DNA from 4 places in the Thioalkalivibrio nitratireducens DSM 14787 genome. Region 4 is predicted to be linked to each of the others. Evidence: predicted binding sites of a transcription regulator. Region 4 holds the regulator's gene; each other region holds the start of a gene.
The links. The regulator sigma-54, encoded in region 4, starts transcription at its own class of promoters, with help from an activator protein. The targets are predictions, from matches to a motif close to TGGCANGNTNCNTGCTT.
Positions count from the first base shown of each region.

Region 1: TVNIR_RS11410 (CmpA/NrtA family ABC transporter substrate-binding protein) is a predicted target of sigma-54. The motif match lies at 2,584-2,600, and genes of this name have one in related genera.
Region 2: glnA (glutamate--ammonia ligase) is a predicted target of sigma-54. The motif match lies at 3,718-3,734, and genes of this name have one in related genera.
Region 3: glnL (nitrogen regulation protein NR(II)) is a predicted target of sigma-54. The motif match lies at 2,353-2,369, and genes of this name have one in related genera.

Region 1 covers NC_019902.2:2,492,248-2,497,236, forward strand. The annotation lists gene TVNIR_RS11400 (ABC transporter ATP-binding protein) at 1-26, opposite strand, end outside; gene ntrB (nitrate ABC transporter permease) at 35-1,006, opposite strand; gene TVNIR_RS11410 (CmpA/NrtA family ABC transporter substrate-binding protein) at 1,035-2,441, opposite strand; gene TVNIR_RS11415 (nitrate regulatory protein) at 2,921-4,246, opposite strand; gene TVNIR_RS11420 (NUDIX domain-containing protein) at 4,559-4,989, opposite strand, start outside.
Region 2 covers NC_019902.2:3,779,301-3,784,289, reverse strand. The annotation lists gene glyS (glycine--tRNA ligase subunit beta) at 1-692, opposite strand, end outside; gene glyQ (glycine--tRNA ligase subunit alpha) at 759-1,673, opposite strand; gene TVNIR_RS17255 (hypothetical protein) at 2,019-2,345, opposite strand; gene TVNIR_RS17250 (cation diffusion facilitator family transporter) at 2,418-3,620, shown strand; gene glnA (glutamate--ammonia ligase) at 3,829-4,989, shown strand, end outside.
Region 3 covers NC_019902.2:3,869,641-3,874,629, reverse strand. The annotation lists gene polA (DNA polymerase I) at 1-653, opposite strand, end outside; gene TVNIR_RS17735 (LOG family protein) at 768-1,520, shown strand; gene TVNIR_RS17730 (DUF2782 domain-containing protein) at 1,522-1,884, shown strand; gene TVNIR_RS17725 (DUF4124 domain-containing protein) at 1,938-2,222, shown strand; gene glnL (nitrogen regulation protein NR(II)) at 2,381-3,463, shown strand; gene ntrC (nitrogen regulation protein NR(I)) at 3,460-4,893, shown strand.
Region 4 covers NC_019902.2:2,729,385-2,734,373, forward strand. The annotation lists gene TVNIR_RS12475 (KdsC family phosphatase) at 1-199, shown strand, start outside; gene lptC (LPS export ABC transporter periplasmic protein LptC) at 310-774, shown strand; gene lptA (lipopolysaccharide transport periplasmic protein LptA) at 771-1,286, shown strand; gene lptB (LPS export ABC transporter ATP-binding protein) at 1,295-2,065, shown strand; gene TVNIR_RS12495 (RNA polymerase factor sigma-54) at 2,231-3,649, shown strand; gene hpf (ribosome hibernation-promoting factor, HPF/YfiA family) at 3,684-4,013, shown strand; gene TVNIR_RS12505 (PTS sugar transporter subunit IIA) at 4,017-4,490, shown strand; gene hprK (HPr(Ser) kinase/phosphatase) at 4,480-4,989, shown strand, end outside.

The sequences.
Region 1 (4,989 bases), 240 kb from region 4:
CGTTCGATCAGCAACTGTGCCTGCATGTCGGACCTCACTTGCGCTCGTAGTCGAAATGGTTCTGGATCAGGGTCATGACGGTGTCGAACACGATCCCGACGAGGCCGATCAGCAGGATCGCGACGATGATCGATTCCACCTTGAGGTTGTTCCACTCGTCCCAGATGTAGAAGCCGATGCCCACGCCGCCGGTCAGCATCTCGGCCGCGACGATCACCATCCAGGCGATGCCGAGCGACAGCTTCATGCCGGTGATCACGTAGGGCCGGATCGCCGGGAGTACGACCTTGAACAGCAGCTCGGTCCGCGACAGGCGCAGCACCCGGGCCACGTTCATGTAGTCCTGCGGGATCGCGCGCACCCCGGCCGCGGTGTTCAGCAGTGTGGGCCAGATGCTGGTGATGAAGATCACGAAGATCGCCGACGGGTCCACCGCCTTGAACAACAGCAGCCCGATCGGCAGCCAGGCCAGCGGCGACACCGGGCGCAGGATCTGGATCAGCGGCTGCCAGGCGCGGTCGAAGGTCCGCGACAGTCCCATCAGGATGCCGATCGGGATCGCCACCGCCACCGCGATGCCGAAACCGACCAGGACCCGGCCGATGGAGTACAGCAACTGGTAGCCCACGCCCTTGTCGTTCGGACCGTAGTCGTAGAAGGGGTCCGACAGCATCTCGACGCCGTGTTCGAAGGTCGCGGCCGGCGACGGGAAGTCGGGGGCGATTTCCTGGTGCACGAACAGCCAGGCGCCGAGCACGATCAGGAAGGTGATCGTCGGCAGCAGGATCGCGAGGGTCAGCGGTCGCAGTTTCTCGACCATCGTCTCGAAACGCCGGTCCACCGCGATCCGTTCCTGCGGCCGCCCCACGGCGGCATCGGCAGGCCGGGCCGGTTCCTCGCGAGCGGGCCCAGCAATCGCGGGGCCCGGCGAAACCGTGTCCCGACGCGGAACGGCATCGGGCCGCGGGGATCCGGCGGCCGGAATGGTGGTAAGAGAGAGGCTCATGGGTGTTCCTCCAGTATCCGGGTCCGGTTCAGGCGTTCATCGCGGCGAGATCGGCCATCGCGACCTTGCGGTTGTGCACTGCGAAGCCGTCGATGTACGCGAGCAGATCGGTCGGGTCGAAGCGGTTGCCGTCGAAGAACCGGTCCGGGCCCATCGCAATCGGCGCGCTCGCGGCCTCGAGCATCCAGGGCTCGGCACGGTCGCCCTCGGTCTTGTGGTCCACGGTCGGATACGCGATGCCCAGCGCCCGCGCCGCCTCGCGGTAGAGGTCGGTGCGGTACACGCGGGCCGCCTCGGCACGGATGTCGATCGGCGTCTCGACCTGGCCCCAGCGGATCATCTGGGTCAGGAACCACTCGGCGTGGGAGCGCCAGGGGAAGGTGGCGGCATAGCGGTAGAAGACGTTGAAGTCCGGGAGCTGGCGCGGTTCCTCGTCGGGCGCGTACTTGAAGGTGCCGGTCATCGACATCTTCACCACGTCCACCGGGGCATTCACCCAGCGCCTCTGCGAGATCGTCTCGACCACCTCCATGCGGTTGGCCGGATCATCCATCCAGCGGTTGGTCTCGATCAGCGCCATCAGCAGCGCCTTGTGGGTGGTCGGGTACCGTTCCACCCAGTCCTGGTTGAACCCCAGCACCTTCTCGGGATTGTTGTTCCAGATCTCGTAGTTGGTGATCACTACCCGCCCGATCCCGGCGTCCACCGCGCGCTCGTTCCAGGGCTCGCCGACGCAGTAGCCATCGATGTTGCGCGCGCGCAGGTTCGCGACCATCTGCGGCGGCGGGATCACGATCAGCCGGATGTCCTGGTCCGGGTCGATGCCGGCGGCGGCCATCCAGTAGCGCAGCTCGTAGTTGTGAGTCGACACCGGGAACACCATCGCGAAGGTCATCGGCTCGCGTCCCGCGGCCTTGTCGGCGTCGATCACCTTCTTCAGCGCGCGGGCGGTCATCGGGCGCTCGGCCATCGCCTCCGGGTCGGCCTCCAGCATCCGGTCGTACAGGTCGTTCGAGACCGTGATGGCATTGCCGTTCAGGTCCATGCTGAACGCGGTGACGGTCGGCCTGCGCGTCGCGCCCACGCCGAGACTGGCCGCGATCGGCATGCCCGCCAACATGTGCCCGCCATCCAGTTCTCCGACGGAGACCTTGTCGCGGATATTGGCCCAGGAGGCCTCCTTCGCCACCGTCACGTCGAGGCCGTATTTCCTGAAGTACCCCTTCTCGTAGGCCATCACCAGCGGTGCACAATCGGTCAGCGGGATGAACCCCAGGCTGAGCTTCGTTCGTTCCAGGCCTTCGGCACCCCCCGCCCAGGCCGCGGCGCGGAAGAAGTCCGGGTGCGTACCCAACGTAATCGCGCCCGCACCAGCGGCGAGCGCACCGAGGAATCGACGCCGTGAAGGATTGCCCGGCTGCTTCTGATCGTTCATGAACTGCCCCCTTGTCTGTTGGAAAACCTGCGCAACAAAAAGGCGTCGCACCGTGCAGGCCGCGAAGAACGCAACCTGCGGGTGGACGCCTTTGTCCGAATCCAAAGCGAAGGACCGCCGTTGGTCCTGCTCGCGATAAGCCAAGCAGACACCGTGCCAACTCGGTCACGGCCGTGCCGACACAATCCGTTGCCATACGGTGCTCATTGTTCCTTCAACGACTTGGCGCCAGAAATCGCGGTAACGCCGGTCGAACACGAAGTGCGGCACCGCAGGCGCCGCACCGCCGGGACATGGCAGTCACCGCACTAGGCTGGTGCCATTACCTTCACCGTGCCCGCCTGTGGTGCGCCCCCGCCGCGTTTGCAGGCGCGGGGATGTCTACCTTTAGGAAGCGAGCCCTCTCGCCAATGGGGTGTCGCGTGTGAACCATCGGGCCAAGGGGATTCGGCCACCGCCGGTTCGGCTGGGGGGCTGGTCTACGTGACCGGGGAGGCCAGCACATCGGCCATGGCCACGGTCGCTTCCGCGACCTCGGCAAGCCTCCGGTTCTGGTTCATCGCCGTCTGGCGCAGCAGACGGTAGGCCTGCTCCTCGGACAGGTTGCGGTGCTTCATCAGCAGAGACTTCGCCCGCTCGATCAGCTTGCGCTCGGCCAGCGCCTCGCGCGCTGCGGTCAGCTCGTCCGCGATCGCGTGCAACTGCCGCGACTGGACATGCACCAGGTCCATCAACGAGGTCTGCAGCAGGCCACCGTTGCCCTCCAGCCGCTGGCGTTCCAGCTCGATCAACCGTGCCGCACCCGCCTCGCCAGTGACCGGCAGCGGCCTGCCGAGGATCACCGCCGATGGCTGTTCCCGCCCGCGGGAATCGGCTTCCCCACCGCCCGTCAACGCGGTTGCATCCTCCAGAACCGCGCGCACTTCCAAAAGCCGGCGCTCGCAGAGGCCGCGCAAATGGGCCTCCAGTTGCTCCTCTACCCCCCACAACGCGTCGATGCGATGGGTCGCCTGGGCGAACCAGAGTTCGGCGAGGTCCAGCGATCCTTCTAGCAGTCCATCCCGGCTGCCGGTACAGGCGATCCGGCGCAGCCGTTCCAGTTCGGCCGTGTGGGGCACGGTCTGGCACTCCTGCCAGAGACGCAGCGAATCCTCGTCGCAGAACTCGGTGAAGATCCGGAAGCAGCGCTCCTGGGCATCGATGCGGTGCACCAGCGATTGGCGCAGCGTCTCGTCGCCCCAGCCGCGGCTGAACCCTGCCACGCCGATCGCGCGCTCCTGGCCCGAAAGTTCTTTCCCCTGCATCAGGTTGAACAACGCAACGAGTGCTCGGGACACCTCCGGATCCACGGCCGTGTCGGCCGCCTCGAACACCACCCCCAGAAGGTGGCCGAGCAGTTCGGTGAACCGCTCGATCACCTCGGGCGCGTCGACATCCTGCCGCAGGATCGCAGCACGCAACTCGGGGAGCCGCGAAAGCCCGTCCACCGCCAGCGCGATGCCACCGAGCAGGCGGCTACACTGCAACCCGCGGGATCCCGGATTCAACCAGGTCGACAGGTGCTCCAGAAAACTGGCCTGGGCCCGTTCCGAATCTTCGCGGTACTGCTGGAGCCGTTCGCCGTACCGACGGCCAGATGACCCGAGGTACAGGTTCGACGCCCCACGTTCGCGCTGCAGGCTGTGCATCAGCGCGCGAACGACCGCGACCAGTTGCACCGCCTGCGCGAGCTGCTCCAGCGCCGCCACCTCGCAGCGCCGCGCCGCAACCAGAAACTCCAGTGCGCTGCGTTCCGCCGTGTCCATTCCGCGTGTCCCCCCAGCCCGGCTGCGCGACCGATGCCGCGCACCGATCCGGACCCATCGTCCAGCGGGATGCACGATCCGTACCGGGAAAGTCGCCTCGGAGCCACCACGCCCAGCGGACTCACAACGGGGTGACGAAGGCCGGCACGGTCCGCCCCCCACCCTCGCCAACCAGCGTTGGCAGCACTGCAACGCTCGCGGCAACCCTGGCGTGGGAACGGCGGGTGACGGCCTGCGGTCTCTTCCGCCCGTTCCGGGTGCCTACCGCCGAGCAGCGTCGAGGGCCGCGCGTAGTGGCCCGTCTCCGGTCGGTCAGCCGCGTAGGTGCGGCAGCGCCAGGAACAGCGCGGAAAGTGTCTTGGCGTCGGTGACGCGCCCGTCCCGGGCCGCCTGTTCGGCGGCGTCCGGAGTCAGGCTGAGAATCTCCAGAAACTCGCCGTCGTCGGGCTCGGCGCCGACCTCGGTCAGCTCGCGGGCCAAGTACACGTCGATCCGCTCGTCGGAGTAGCCGACGCAGGTGTGAATCGACCCGAGCGGCCGCCAGTCCCGGGCTTCGTAGCCGGTCTCTTCCAGCAACTCGCGGCGAGCGCAGTCGCCAGGCGCCTCACCGGGATCGATGCGCCCCGCGGGCAGTTCGAGCACGGAACGCCCCAGGGCATAGCGGAACTGGCGAACGAACAGCAGGCGGGTGTCCGGGAGTTGGGCGACAATCAGCACCGCACCCGGGTGCCGGATGTATTCGC
Region 2 (4,989 bases), 1.0 Mb from region 4:
ATCTGTGCCGCGATCGCCGCGCGGCGATCGTCGAACGAGGCGAGCACCATGCCGTCGTGCTCCAGCACCCGGGCATAGTCGCCGGCATGCGCGAGTTCCAGTTCATGCGAGCTGTGAAAGCGATGCCCACGGGTACTGCGACCGCTGCGCAGGCCCAGCAGCTCGATCTCGACCAGCCGCTCGCCGTGCAGCAGCACCAGCCAGTGGACCGGGCGCACGAACTCCACGTCGCTGGAGCCCCAGCGCATCCGCTTCGGGGTGGGGAGTGCGGCTAGGCCGGCCGCGAGGATGCCGGGGAGCAGGTTCTCCAGCGACGCGCCCGGCCGGGCTTCCCGGTAGACCAGGTATTCGCCCTTGTCGGTGTTCTCGCGCTCGAGCGCTTCCACCTCGACCCCGCAGGAGCGCGCGAATCCCTCGGCCGCACGGGTCGGAGTCCCGTCAGCGTCGAACGCGGCGCTGACCGCCGGGCCGCGGCGTTCCTGGATCTGGTCGGGCTGGCGTGTCGGGATTCCGTCGAACAGCAGCGCCAGGCGCCGCGGGGTGGCGAAGGCGGTGACCGAGGCAGGCGCGATACCGGCTGCGCGCAGGCGCTGCAGGCATTCGTCGCGCAAAGCATCGCGCAGCGCAGGCAGCGCCTTCGGCGGCAGTTCCTCCATGCCGAGTTCGAACAGGAGAGGATGAAGATCTTCCATGGCGATGTCCGTCAGGCCCTTGCCGGGCGATAGCGTTCGGTGGGTAATGCGGTCGGGGCTGCGGTCTCAGGCCGCCTGCGAGGCGTGTGTAAGCAGCGGGAAGCCGAGCTTCTCGCGGCTTTCGTAGTAGGCGGCGGCCACCGCGCGAGCGAGTTCGCGCACACGCAGGATGAAGCGCTGGCGTTCGGTGACCGAGATCGCGCCGCGGGCGTCGAGCAGGTTGAAGCTGTGCGACGCGCGCAGTACCTGCTCGTAGGCCGGCAGCGGCAGACCCAGCGCGATCAGGCGTTCGCTCTCGGTGGCGTGCGTGTCGAACGCGGCGAACAGGTGTTCGCGGTCCGCCTGTTCGAAGTTGTAGACCGACTGTTCGATCTCGTTCTGGTGGTATACGTCGCCGTAGGTCACGACGGTGCCGTCGGGTGCCTCGGTCCAGACTAGGTCGAACACGCTCTCGACCCCCTGCAGGTACATCGCCAGCCGTTCCAGGCCGTAGGTGATTTCGCCGGATACGGGCCGGCAGTCGAGGCCGCCCACCTGCTGGAAGTAGGTGAACTGGGTCACCTCCATGCCGTTCAGCCACACCTCCCAGCCGAGGCCCCAGGCCCCCAGCGTCGGCGACTCCCAGTTGTCCTCGACGAACCGGATGTCGTGCACGGTGGGGTCGAAGCCGAGATGGCGCAGCGATCCCAGGTAGAGATCCTGGATATCGGGCGGCGATGGCTTCAGCAATACCTGGAACTGGTAGTAGTGCTGCAATCGGTTCGGGTTCTCGCCGTAGCGCCCGTCGGTCGGGCGCCGCGAAGGCTGTACATACGCCGCACGCCAGGGTTCCGGTCCGATCGAGCGCAGGAAGGTCGCCGGGTGGAACGTGCCGGCGCCGACCTCCATGTCATAGGGCTGCAGCAGCACGCAACCGTGCCGGGCCCAGTATTCCTGAAGCTGCCGGATCAGATCCTGAAAGGTGACCGTGGTGGGGTGCATGATGTGCCTGAATCGCAAGGAAAACGCTGGAGTATACCGGCCCGCCGGGGGCGCCTGCCAGCGGCGGGCCGGCAATCCGCCGGTATTCTGGCCCGTGGGCCGCGCACACGGGCTCCACGAGGCACCCACGCGCTCCGGGAGCAATCGCTCGGCCGGACGCGCGGACTATTTTGGGCTGGACCCGAAAACGGATCGTCCAGTGATGGGTTTCCCGTGATTGGCCGTGCCTGCCTGGCCCCCGGTATCCCCGACCGAGGTCGGCCGCTTGGGGTCGGTGCAGTTCCGCCTGGAACGGATTCTCCGCGGCGCGGCAGCGGGTTGGTTCCGGGGTCGGACGATCCGGGGCTATCCGGAGGCGCCGCCGCGCTGCGGGCGGGACCCGGGTGGCTTGCCGTCATGCGGTCGGAAGGGGATGACCCGCGCGGATCGTCGGGTTGCGTGCACCGGTTCCAGTACCTGGGCAACCAGTGCTTCGAACAGCAGCGCGCGCACCGCGCGTTCCGCCGCGGCGCTGTCCGGAGCCTGCTGCAGATCCGGTGGCGTGAGCCGTGCCGACTGGAGCACCCGCCGTGCTGCGTCGCCGCGCCACTCGGCTACGATATGTCCGGAGACGTTGTCGAAAATACGCAGCACACGGCTGGCATGTTCCAATGATGCTTGCAGTACAAGCATGGACCCCTCCCTGCTCGGTCGGTTTCGAACGCGAGTGCAAATGAGAATTATTATTACCCATCAGGATAGCCGGTGACCCCGGATTCGACAAGCGCTCCGCTACCGTCGCGCGCGCAGCGTTACCGCGCCACGCGCTTCGCGACCCTTGTCGCCGCAATGGTGAATTCGGCGCTGGCGGTAACCCAGATCGTCGCCGGCTGGCTGTTCCAGTCGCAGGCGCTGATCGCGGATGGCGTGCACACGCTCTCGGATCTGGTCAGCGATGGCGTGGTACTGGTCGCAGCGCGCAAGGCGTCGGCGTCGCCCGACCGGGATCATCCCTATGGCCACGGGCGCATCGAGACGCTGGCGACCGTCGTCGTCGGTGTGATGCTGGCCGTTGCCGCCCTGGGCATCGGCTGGGCCGCAGTGCAGCGTCTGCTGGCCTGGGAGATGGTGAGCGGCCCCGCTCCGGCGGCGCTGGCCTTTGCAGTGCTGACCCTGGTCGCGAAGGAGGGTCTGTACCAGTACACGGTACGGGTCGCGCGGCGCATCGGGTCTCCATTGCTGCACGCGAACGCCTGGCACCACCGCAGTGACGCGATCTCGTCGCTGGTGGTGCTGGTGGGCATTGGCGGAGCGGTGGCCGGCTGGCCCTGGCTGGATGCGGTCGCCGCGCTGGTGGTGGCAGTGTTCATTCTGCACATGGCCTGGCGCCTGGTGTTCAAGAGCGCCGCGGAGCTGATCGATACCGCGCTGGAGCCGGAACAGGTGGCAACGATACGGGATGCGATCGCCTGTGTGCCGGGCGTGAAGAGCGCGCACATGCTGCGCACCCGGAAGCTGGGCAACGAGGCGGCGGCCGACGTGCACATCCAGGTGGCGCCCCGGATCTCGGTCTCCGAGGGTCACCAGATCGCGGATGAGGTATACCGGTCGGTTCGGGCGAGCTTCCCCGCGCTGCGCGATGTGACCGTCCATGTCGATCCGGAGAACGACGAGGAGCAGGTGCGGTCGGTCGGTCTGCCACTGCGCCCGGAGATCACCGAATGCCTCCGGGGCGCCTGGGAAGGCGAGCCCGAGCTCGCATCGGTCGAGCAGGTGGGGCTGCACTACCTGGGCGGCCGCGTGCACGTGACCGTGACCCTGCGGCTCGACGACGAGGATGCCGGCGCGCAACTGAACCGGCGCGCGGTGCAACTGGCCGAGCGCCTGCGGCAGGGGGCGGATTTCAAGGATCAGCTCGGCGAGGTATTGATCCTGTACCGGGCGCGCACCAGGGATGGGCGCTCCTGAGCGCCGGTTGCACCATGGTGGTGCCTTCGCTGTTCCAGTCTGGTGCGTAGGACGGGCAAGGGTGTCATCATGGGCAATCCGGGCGCCAAACCATGGCTGGCACAAACCGTGCTTTTGGATTCGGCCGTAACGGATCGCCCGTACCTGTGCCCCGCGCCGGAGGGCTGCGTCCATACATCACGCTCAAGCCAAACGAAAGGAGACTCTCATGTCCGCAGCCGATGTGCTGAAAACCATCCAGGACAAGGAAGTGAAGTTCATCGACTTCCGCTTTACCGACAGCAAGGGCAAGGAGCAGCATGTGACTGTCCCGGCCCACGAGATCGAAGAGGATACCTTCGAGGATGGCAAGATGTTCGACGGATCCTCGATTGCCGGCTGGAAGGGCATCAACGAGTCCGACATGATCCTGATGCCCGATCCGGAGTCGGCGGTGCTGGATCCGTTCTTCGAGGATCTGACGCTGAACCTGCGCTGCGACGTGGTCGAGCCGGCGACCATGCAGGGCTACGATCGCTGCCCGCGCTCCCTGGGCAAGCGTGCCGAGGCCTACCTGGCCTCGACCGGTATTGCCGACACGGCGCTGTTCGGGCCGGAGAACGAGTTCTTCGTGTTCGACGACGTGAAATGGGGTGCCTCCCTCTCGGGTTCCTACTGCAGGGTCGATTCGAGCGAGGCTTCCTGGAACTCCGAGCGCGTCTACGAGGACGGCAACATCGGCCACCGGCCAACGGTCAAGGGCGGCTATTTCCCGGTGCCGCCGGTCGACAGCCTGCACGACATCCGTTCGACGATGTGCGACGTGCTCGACGAGATGGGGCTGCACACCGAGGTGCACCACCACGAGGTCGCGACCGCGGGGCAGTGCGAGATCGGTGTCGGTGCCGCGATGCTGACGCGCAAGGCCGACGAGGTCCAGATCCTGAAGTATGTCGTCCAGAACGTGGCCCACGCCCACGGCAAGACGGCGACCTTCATGCCCAAGCCGATCGTCGGTGACAACGGGTCCGGGATGCATGTGCACATGTCCCTGTCGAAGGACGGCGTGAATCTCTTCAGCGGCGACCTCTATGGCGGACTGTCGGAGACGGCCCTCTACTATATCGGCGGGATCATCAAGCACGCGCGGGCGCTGAACGCGTTCACGAACCCCTCGACCAACAGCTACAAGCGGCTGGTGCCCGGCTTCGAGGCGCCGGTGATGCTTGCCTACTCGGCGCGCAACCGTTCCGCGTCGATTCGCATCCCGTTCGTGATGAGCCCGAAGGCACGGCGCATCGAGGTCCGGTTCCCGGATTCCACCGCCAACCCGTACCTGGCCTTCGCCGCCATGCTGATGGCCGGCATCGACGGGATCCAGAACAAGATC
Region 3 (4,989 bases), 1.1 Mb from region 4:
CGGTCGGCGTTTTCGATCACCGCGTCGAGGCTGCCGTATTCGGCGAGCCACTTCGCCGCAGTCTTCGGGCCGACCTTGTCGACGCCGGGGACGTTGTCGACAGTGTCGCCGACCAGCGTCAGCAGATCGACGATCCGTTCTGGATCGACCCCGAATTTCTCGCGCACGCGCGGCGGGTCGAGTACGGTGCCGTTCATGGTGTTCACCAGCGTCACGCGGTCGCTGACCAGCTGCGCCAAGTCCTTGTCGCCGGTCGAAATCACCACCGGCTCACCGCGCGCCTGTGCCTGTGCGGCCAGGGTCGCGATCACGTCGTCCGCCTCGACCCCGGGGATGCACAGCAGCGGCAAGCCCATGGCCCGCACCAGTTCGTGGAGCGGCTCGATCTGTACGGCCAGTTCCTCGGGCATCGATGGGCGGTTCGCCTTGTACTCGGCGTAGAGGTCGTCCCGGAAGGTCTTGCCCGGGGCGTCGAAGACCACCGCCATCCGTTGCGGCCCGTAGTCGGCCCGGAGCTTGCGCAGCATGCCCAGGACCCCATACAGGGCGCCGGACGGTTCGCCGCCGGGAGCGGTCAGCGGCGGCAGGGCGTGGAAGGCTCGGTACAGGTACGACGAGCCGTCCACCAGCACCAGGGGAACGTTTTCGGTCATCGGATCGGGTTCGGTGGGCGTCGTCCCGAGTGTACTGCGTTGCCGTCCCCACCGGGAACCGCACGGCCGGTCCGGCGGTTTGTCGGCGGGTCCAACGGGCGCTACGCTAGCGCGATGAAAAAGGATGCGAATGCCCCACCGGAGCAGCCGAGTGCGCGAGCTCATCATCCAGGCCTGGCCCCGATCGACGATTCCGAGCTGACCCGGGAAAGCTGGAAGATCTTCCAGATCATGGCCGAGTTCGTCGAGGGCTTCGAACGGCTCGCGCGGATCAAGCCGTCGGTGAGTGTCTTCGGTTCGGCCAGGATTCCGCCGGGGCATCCGGACTACCTGCTCGCCGAGGAGATCGCGCGCCAGTTGTCGGATTCCGGTTTCGCGGTGGTCAGTGGCGGCGGCCCGGGCATCATGGAGGCGGCGAACAAGGGGGCGTTCGCGGGGAAATCGCCGAGCATCGGTCTGAATATCCAGCTGCCGCACGAACAACAGGCGAATCCGTACCAGGACATCGGCCTGGGGTTCCGGCACTTTTTCGCGCGCAAGGTGATGTTCGTGAAATACGCGTCCGCGTATGTGGTGCTGCCCGGGGGCTTTGGCACCCTCGACGAACTGGCCGAGATCCTGACCCTGGTCCAGACCGGTAAGTCGCGCCGGATCCCGATCGTGTTGGTCGGAACCACGTTCTGGCGCGGCCTGCTGGACTGGTTCGAGCAGACGCTGGTCGCCCGCGGTACGATTTCGACCGGCGACTTGGCGTTATACTCGCTGGTAGACACTCCCGAGGCCGCGGTCAACGCCATCTTCGAGTACTACGAGGCACGCAGCTTCGAGCCCTCGGCAGAGGAAAAGCAACGCCTGATGGAGCTCTGAAATGCGCTGGATCCTGTTCGCGGCCCTAGCGGGCCTGATCGCACTGCCGGCCGCCTGGGCGCAGGAGTGGAGCGATGCTCCACCTCCGCCGGAAATAGCAGCCGACGCCCCGCCGCCGGTCCTCGACGAGCGTGCCCGGCAGCTGCAGCGGCTGGAGGAGGCCGATATCACGCTGATCGAGCGGCGCGACGGGCTGATTCGGGAATACCGGTTCGGCGGGCGCCTGTTCATGGTGGAAGTGATCCCCCGCTATGGGCGACCCTACTACCTGCTCGACACCACCGGGGACGGCATGCTCGATACCCGCCGGCCCGGCCTGGGCCCTGACTTCGTGCCGCCGCAATGGATCCTGTTCGCGTGGTGACCCGGCGGGGGCGGGCAGCCCTTTTCTTCCCCGGTCTCCTACCGGCCTTGCTGTTGAGCGCATCGCTGGCGGTCGCCAGCGACGTCTATCGCTGGACCGGTCCGGACGGAACGCCGCACTTCGGCGATCGGCCACCGACCGGGGCAGATTCGGAACGGATCGAGGTGCGTGCGCCTATGGGTGCGCTGCCGCTGCCCGACGCCGAGGAGATCCTGCGCAGGCCGCTGCGGCCCGTGACCGAGGAACCGGTGGGTGCGCCGGAAGCGCCCACCGTCGAGGCGGATCCGGACGAACCCGACCCGGTGACCCGGGATCGCCGTAGCTTCCGCGGCCGTTAGCACCAACCGGGTGCGCCCGGTCGCGCGTATCGCACCATATTGGTGCTATTATCCCCCGGCACCCGTGCATCCTGCGTCCCTTTGGCGCCGGATCGGCGAATCAACGGCGCAGGCGATGGGCGCGCGATTCTGGCGCAATTCCTGCTAGGTCCTCCCCGATGAATGCCAATGCTGTTCCAGACCGATCCGGTACGGACGTCTGTTCGTGGTGGGACGACCTGTCGACCGCAGTGCTGGTCACCGACGGCCGGCTGCGGCTGATTTCGGTCAACTCGGCAGCCGAGGTGCTGCTCGGCCTCAGCCGCGAGCGGGTCGTTGGGGCGCAACTCGGGCAATCGCTGCGCCTGGACCGGAACCTGACCGGGCAGTTGCAGCACGCGATGACCCTGGACCATCCGCTCACGCTGCGTGCCCGTCGCCTGCAACCGTTGCGCGCACAGGGGTTTCTCGCCGATCTGGTGGTCTCGCCGCTGCACGATGCGATGCTACCCGCGCGCCTGCTGATCGAACTCACCGCCATCGACCGCCAGCAGCGGATCAACCAGGAAGACCAGCTGCGCCAGCAGCAGGCGATCAGCCGGGCAGTGACCCGCGGGCTCGCGCACGAAATCAAGAACCCGCTGGGCGGCCTGCGCGGTGCGGCGCAGCTGTTGGCCTGCGAGCTCGACGATTCGGCGCTGCGGGAGTACACCCGGATCATCATTCGCGAGGCGGACCGCCTGCGCGGCCTGGTCGATCGCATGCTGGGACCGAACAATCTCCCACGGCTCGAGCCGGTGAACGTGCACGAGGTACTCGAGCACGTGCGTGGGCTGGTCAGCGTGCAACTGCCGCTGGATCTGCGGATCACGGCGGATTACGACCCCAGCATCCCCGAAGTGCTGGCCGATCGCGACATGCTGGTGCAGGCGATCCTCAATCTGGTGCAGAACGCGATGCAGGCACTCGGCGACCACGGCGAGATCCGCCTGATGTCCCGGATCCTGCGCCAGTACACGATCTCCGGCGAGCGCCACCGCCTGGTCGCGCGCCTGCGGGTGCGCGACAACGGCCCGGGCGTTCCCGAGGAGATCCGCGAGCGGATCTTCTTTCCGATGGTGACCGGGCGCGCATCCGGTACCGGGCTGGGTCTGCCGATCGCACAGGGCCTGGTCCAGCTGAACAACGGCCTGATCGAGTGCCACTCGCGGCCGGGATGCACCGACTTCGACGTCCTGCTGCCCCTGGAGAGCGAGCAATGAAAACGTCCATCTGGGTCATCGACGACGACGATTCGATTCGCTGGGTGCTCGAGCGTGCGCTGAGCCGCGCGGGCCTCGACGCCCGCGGCTTCGAATCGGCCGATCTGGCCTGGAGCGCTCTGGAGCAGGACGAGGCGCCGGACGTGATCGTCGCCGACATCCGGATGCCGGGTTTGAACGGGCTGGATTTCCTGGCCCGCGTGCGCAACCGTCCGGATCACCCGCCAGTGATCATCATGACCGCGTTCTCGGATCTGGAAAGCGCGGTCGCAGCCTACCAGACCGGGGCTTTCGAATACCTGCCGAAGCCGTTCGACCTGGACGAGGCGGTGGGCCTGGTCCGCCGGGCGCTGCAGGCGCGCCGCGAGAGCAGGGTCAGCGCCGGTGACGAGGCCGGGCCGCCCGCCGCCATCATTGGCGAGGCGCCGGCGATGCAGGAGCTGTTCCGTGCGATCGGCCGGTTATCGCGGTCGAACATCACCGTGCTGGTGAATGGCGAGTCCGGCACCGGCAAGGAGCTGGTGGCCCGCGCGCTGCACCAGCACAGCCCGCGTGCGCACCAGCCACTGATCGCGCTGAACACTGCCGCGATCCCGAAGGATCTGCTCGAAAGCGAGCTGTTCGGTCACGAGCGGGGCGCGTTCACCGGTGCAAGTCAGGGCCGCAAGGGGCGCTTCGAACAAGCCGACGGCGGCACGTTGTTCCTGGACGAGATCGGCGATATGCCCTTTGACCTGCAGACGCGCCTGCTGCGGGTACTGTCGGACGGCACCTTCTACCGTGTTGGCGGGCATACCCCGATCCGGGTCGATGTGCGCATCATCGCTGCCACGCACCAGGACCTTGAGGACCGGGTGGCCGCGGGCCTGTTCCGGGAAGACCTGTTCCACCGGTTGAACGTGATCCGCATCCATGTGCCCGCGCTGCGTGAGCGCCCCGAGGACATCCCGCTGCTGATCCGCCATTTCATGCTGGAGGCCGCCCGCGACCTGGACGTTGAACCCAAGCTGATGCGGCCCGAGGTCGTCGCCGAACTGCAGCGGATGCGCTGGCCGGGCAACGTGCGCCAGCTGGAAAACACCTGCCGCTGGCTGACGGTGATGGCCTCCGGCCGCGAGGTTCACCTCGAGGATCTGCCGCCGGAACTGCGAGGACAGCCGGCGCAGGAGTCCACCGATTCCGGCACACGTGTTGCGCCGGTGCGCGACTGGACCCGGGAGCTTGCCGAGCGTGCGCGGGAGCACTGGCGCAGCGGGTCCCGGGGCGTGCTGGCGGTGGTGCAGCCCCAGTTTGAACGCACCCTGATCCTGGAGGCGCTGGCGATGACCGACGGCCATCGCCAGCAGGCTGCAGCGCTGCTGGGCTGGGGGCGCAACACCCTGACGCGGAAAATCCAGGAACTCGGTATCGATCGCCCCGACCCCCGCTAACCTCCATGGCCCGTGTGGCCACCCCCGATGATGAAAGAGGCGTAGGGCGGAAAAGGCCGAAGGCCGTCATCCGCCAACCGGCGCCCGGGGTGCCGC
Region 4 (4,989 bases):
CGACGTCGTCGACCTGCCGGCGATGCGGCGAGTGTCACTGGGCATCGCCGTTGCCGACGCCCATCCGCTGGTGCTGGAAAACGCCCACTGGGTCACCGCCGCACCGGGCGGACGCGGCGCAGTACGCGAGATCTGCGAGCAGCTGCTGGCCGCCCGGGGCAGCCTGGAGAAGATCCTCGATGCCTATCTCCGACACTAAGCGGCGCGCTCCCTGCCGAGGCTCCTGGCGCCGGACGCGGGCGCGCCGCGGCGGCGACCCTGGCTGCAGCCCTGGCTGCCCCGTCCGCGTCTGTGGCGCTGGAACCCGGCGTGCAGCTCGACATCACCGGATTCGTGCTGCGGGTCACCGACGAACGCGGCGAGATCACCCATGTACTAGAAGGCGAGAGCCTCCAGCAGTTCGACGAACTGGGCCTGCAGCGCGCCGAGGATCCGCGTCTGGAATTCCTGACCGACGGCCATATCGACTGGGTCTGGACCGCGCCCGCCGCGGTACACTACCCGGCAGCGCACCGGCTGGTGCTGCTGGGCACCACGGAGGGTTTGCGCCTGCCGAGCCCGGAGCAGCCGCAGACCGAGATCACGAGTGCCGACGTGACCATCGTGACCGACACCCGCGAGGTGTTCACCGATGCCCGGGCCACGCTGGTCCGTCCGGGCCTGTTCATGACCGGCATCGGGATGCACGCCGACGTGGCGGCCGACCTCATCGAACTGCGAAGCGAGGTCGAAACGGTCTATGCTCCGGAAAACCCACGGGACATGCGACGATGAACGAGACCCGCCCTGCCCCCCAGTCACCTGTCGGTGCCGCGACCGCCTTGCTGGGCCTGGCGCTGTTTGCCGCTCCGGCGATCCTGGCCGCCCAGACTCTGGAAGAACTGCCGGTCCATATCAGTGCCGACCGCGCGGAGATGGATGACCGGCGCGGCGTCGGAACCTACAGCGGCAGCGTCGAGGTCACCCGGGGCAACCTCACGCTGCATGCCGACCGCATCGTGATCCACGCCCCGGAACGGCGCCCGGTACGAATGGAAGCCGAGGGTAACCCGGTCCGGGCCGAATCGCCCGACCCCGCCGGGCAGCCGCGCGTGGCCACCGCCGACCGGATGGAATACACCTTCGACGACCAGATCCTGGTGCTGTTGCAGGATGCGCGGGTGCAGACCGCAACCGAAGATGCCAGCGGTGAGCGCATCACCTACGACCTCGCACAGGACATCATCGGGATCGAGGGCAGCGAAACGCGGAGGGTACACATCACGATCCTCCCGCGCCCGGAATGAGTTTGGCGATGGGGGCCGCTGGGCCAGAAACCCCCTGTCCGGCGAGCGCTGCCGACGCCTGCCTGACTGGAACCGGCCTGACCAAGCGTTACGGCAAGCGGACGGTCCTGTCCCAGGTGGACGTCCACCTGCGTCACGGCGAGGTGGTCGGGCTGCTGGGGCCGAACGGTGCCGGCAAGACGACCTGCTTCTATATCCTGGTCGGCCTGATCCAGCCGGATGCCGGCCGGATCGAACTGGCCAAGCGCGACGTGACCCGGGCCCCGGTACACCTGCGCGCCCGGCTGGGTCTCGGCTACCTGCCCCAGGAGGCGTCGATCTTCCGGCGGCTGACGGTGTGGCAGAACCTGCAGGCCGTGCTGGAACTGCGCCGCGACCTGGATGCGGCCGGCCGGCGCGAGACCGGCGATGCGCTGATCGAGGAATTCCAGCTCGAAACGGTCCGCGACAGCCCCGGTATCGCGCTGTCGGGCGGCGAGCGCCGACGCGCCGAAATTGCCAGGGCGCTGGCCGGCAACCCGCAGTTCGTCTGCCTCGACGAGCCGTTCGCCGGCGTGGATCCGATCTCCGTGGTCGAGATCCAGGACGTGATCGGACATCTGAAACAGCGCGGCATCGGGGTGCTGATCTCGGATCACAACGTGCGCGAGACGCTGGGAATCTGCGACCGCGCCTACATCCTAAGCGAGGGACGGCTGCTCAGCGAGGGCACCCCCGCGGAACTGCTCGCCGACCACCGGGTACGTACCGTCTACCTGGGCGAACACTTCCGCCTGTAGCAGTCCCGGGGCGTCTACGCCAGCAGGATTCCCGGCCTGCGACTGGCGCGCCGGATCTGCGCAAGACCAGCCGCGAACCCGCCCTGGCTGCAGGAGACTGCAAAAGCGCGTGCACAGGCAGTACCATGAAGCCATGAACACCAATGCCCCCTGTAGTGCCGCCGCATGTTGAAGTCATCCCTGAACCTCCAGCTGGGTCAGACGCTGACCATGACGCCCCAGCTGCAACAGGCGATCCGGCTGCTGCAACTGTCGACGCTGGAACTGCAACTGGAGGTGCAACAGGCGCTGGAGAGCAATCCGATGCTGGAGCTTGCAGAGGATGCCAACACGAGCGACGGCACGCCGGAGACCGAGACCGGCCCCGAGACCGAGGCATCCGCGCCGGACCAGCCCGGAGACGGTGAGTCCTGGGACACCACCGACTACGGCAGCAGCACCGGACAGCGGAGCGAATCGGACGACCGGGATCCGTTCGAGAACCAGGCGGGGGCGGGTGGCGGCCTGCACGAACACCTGCTGTGGCAGCTGCACCTGAGCCCGTTGAACGATGCCGACCGCAGGATCGGCGCGGCGCTGATCGACAGCATCAACGCCGACGGCTACCTCGAGACCGACCTGGACAGCCTGCAGGACACGCTGGGCGGCGAAACCGAAGTCGGCATCGACGAAATCGAGGCCGTACTGCACTGGATCCAGCAATGCGACCCGGTCGGCGTAGGCGCACGCAACCTGCGCGAGTGCCTGTCCATCCAGTTGCGCAGCCTCCCTCCGGCGACGCCCGAGCGCGACGCCGCGCTGAGGGTGGTCGCAGATGGGATGGACCACTTGGCACGGCACGATTTCAAGGGCTTGCAACGCGCACTCGGCCTGAGCGAAGCAGAACTGGCCCGGTCCTTGGAACTGATCCGCACGCTGAACCCCCGGCCCGGCAGCCAGATCAGCAACCAGCCCCCGGAATACGTGACTCCGGACGTCTACGTGCGCCGGGACGGCACCGGCTGGCGCGTGGACCTGAACCCCGAGATCGCGCCACGGATCCGCATCAACAGCCTGTACGCCGGCATGGTGCGTCGGGTCAGCGACGCCCGCGACAGCGCCTTCATGCGTAACCAGTTGCAGGAGGCGCGCTGGTTTCTGAAAAGCCTACACAGCCGCAATGAAACGCTGCTGCGGGTCGCGCGTGCGATCGTCGAGCGCCAGACCGGATTCCTGGAACAGGGCGAGGTGGCGATGCAGCCGCTGATCCTGCGCGATATCGCTGAGGCACTGGGGATGCATGAGTCGACGATCTCCCGGGTCACCACACAGAAGTACATGCATACCCCGCGCGGCGTGTTCGAGTTCAAGTATTTCTTCTCGAGCCACGTGGGCACCCGCGACGGCGGCGAATGCTCCGCGACCGCGATCCGTGCGATGATCCGCCAATTGATCAGCGAAGAACCTCCCGATCGCCCAATGAGCGATTCCAGACTCGCCCAGGTCCTGTCGGACCGGGGCATCAACGTGGCCCGGCGTACCGTGGCCAAGTACCGCGAGGCAATGAACCTGCCGCCATCGAGCGAACGACGGCAGCTCGTCTAGCGCTCGCGTTCCCACCCATGAAAGGAGTGTGAGTATGCAAATCAACCTGACCGGTCATCACGTCGACATCACGAGCGCCCTGCGTGACTATGTCGAGGACAAGTTCCAGCGCCTCGAGCGCCACTTCGATCAGGTGATCGATATCCATGTCGTGCTCACGGTGGAGAAGAACCACAACAAGGCCGAGGCGAACCTGCAGGTCAGCGGCAACCAGATCCACGCCGACACCACGCATGACGACATGTACGCGGCGATCGATGGCCTGATCGACAAGACGGACCGGCAGCTGATCAAGCACAAGGAGAAAATGAAGGACCACCACCGCGCCGAAGGCGCGATGCGCAACCGACAGCAAACCGCCTGAGCCATGCGGCTCGCCGACCTCCTCACGCTGGAACGCGTCCAGATCGAGCCGACGGTTTCGAGCAAGAAGCGGGCGCTGGAGACCTTGGGCGAACTGCTGGCCGGGGGGGCCGACGAGTCGGCCGCCGGGCCGCCCACTCACCTCGTGTTCGATGCTCTATCGGCGAGGGAACGGCTGGGCTCCACCGGCCTCGGCCATGGGGTGGCGATCCCCCATGGCCGGATGGCTGAACTCGACGCGCCCCGGGTCGCGATCCTACGGGTCGATCAGGGCGTGGATTTTGACGCACTCGATCACGAACCCGTCGACATCCTGATCGCGCTGGTTGTCCCGGAAGCGTCCACCGGCGACCACCTGGAACTGCTGGCCCAGCTTGCGCGGGCACTGTCCCGGCCCGACAACATCGCCGCAATGCGCCGCGCGGTCGACCCACCGGGACTGCAGCAGGCCGCCACCGCTGCGTTCCATGATGCCTGACAAGCTCACCCTGGCCGACCTGGTCGCGACCCTCGGGCCACGGATGGGGCTGACCTACGTGCACGGGCAGAAGGTCGCGGCAGATCGCATCCTGCCCGGCACGACCGACAGCGACCTGCCGCTGGCTGGCCACCTGAACCTGATCCGGCCCAACCGGATCCAGGTGATCGGCGACCGCGAGGCCGCCTACATCGAGAGCCTCGGGCCCACCGAGCACGAGAAGCTGATCCATGACCTCGCGGCCACCGGCACCGCCGCGGTCATCTTCGCCGAGGGAACCTGTCCGTTCGAACAACTGCCCGCGCACTGTCCGCACCCGCTGCCAGTGATCCTGTGCACGAGTTCAAGCAGTCACGAGGTGATTGCGCTGCTGCGTTACTTCCTGCAACAGCGCCTGGCCCACACCGCGGTGCGCCACGGCGTGTTCATGGAGATCCTGGGAGCCGGGGTGCTGATCTCCGGGGATTCCAGCGTAGGCAAGAGCGAGGTCGCGCTGGAA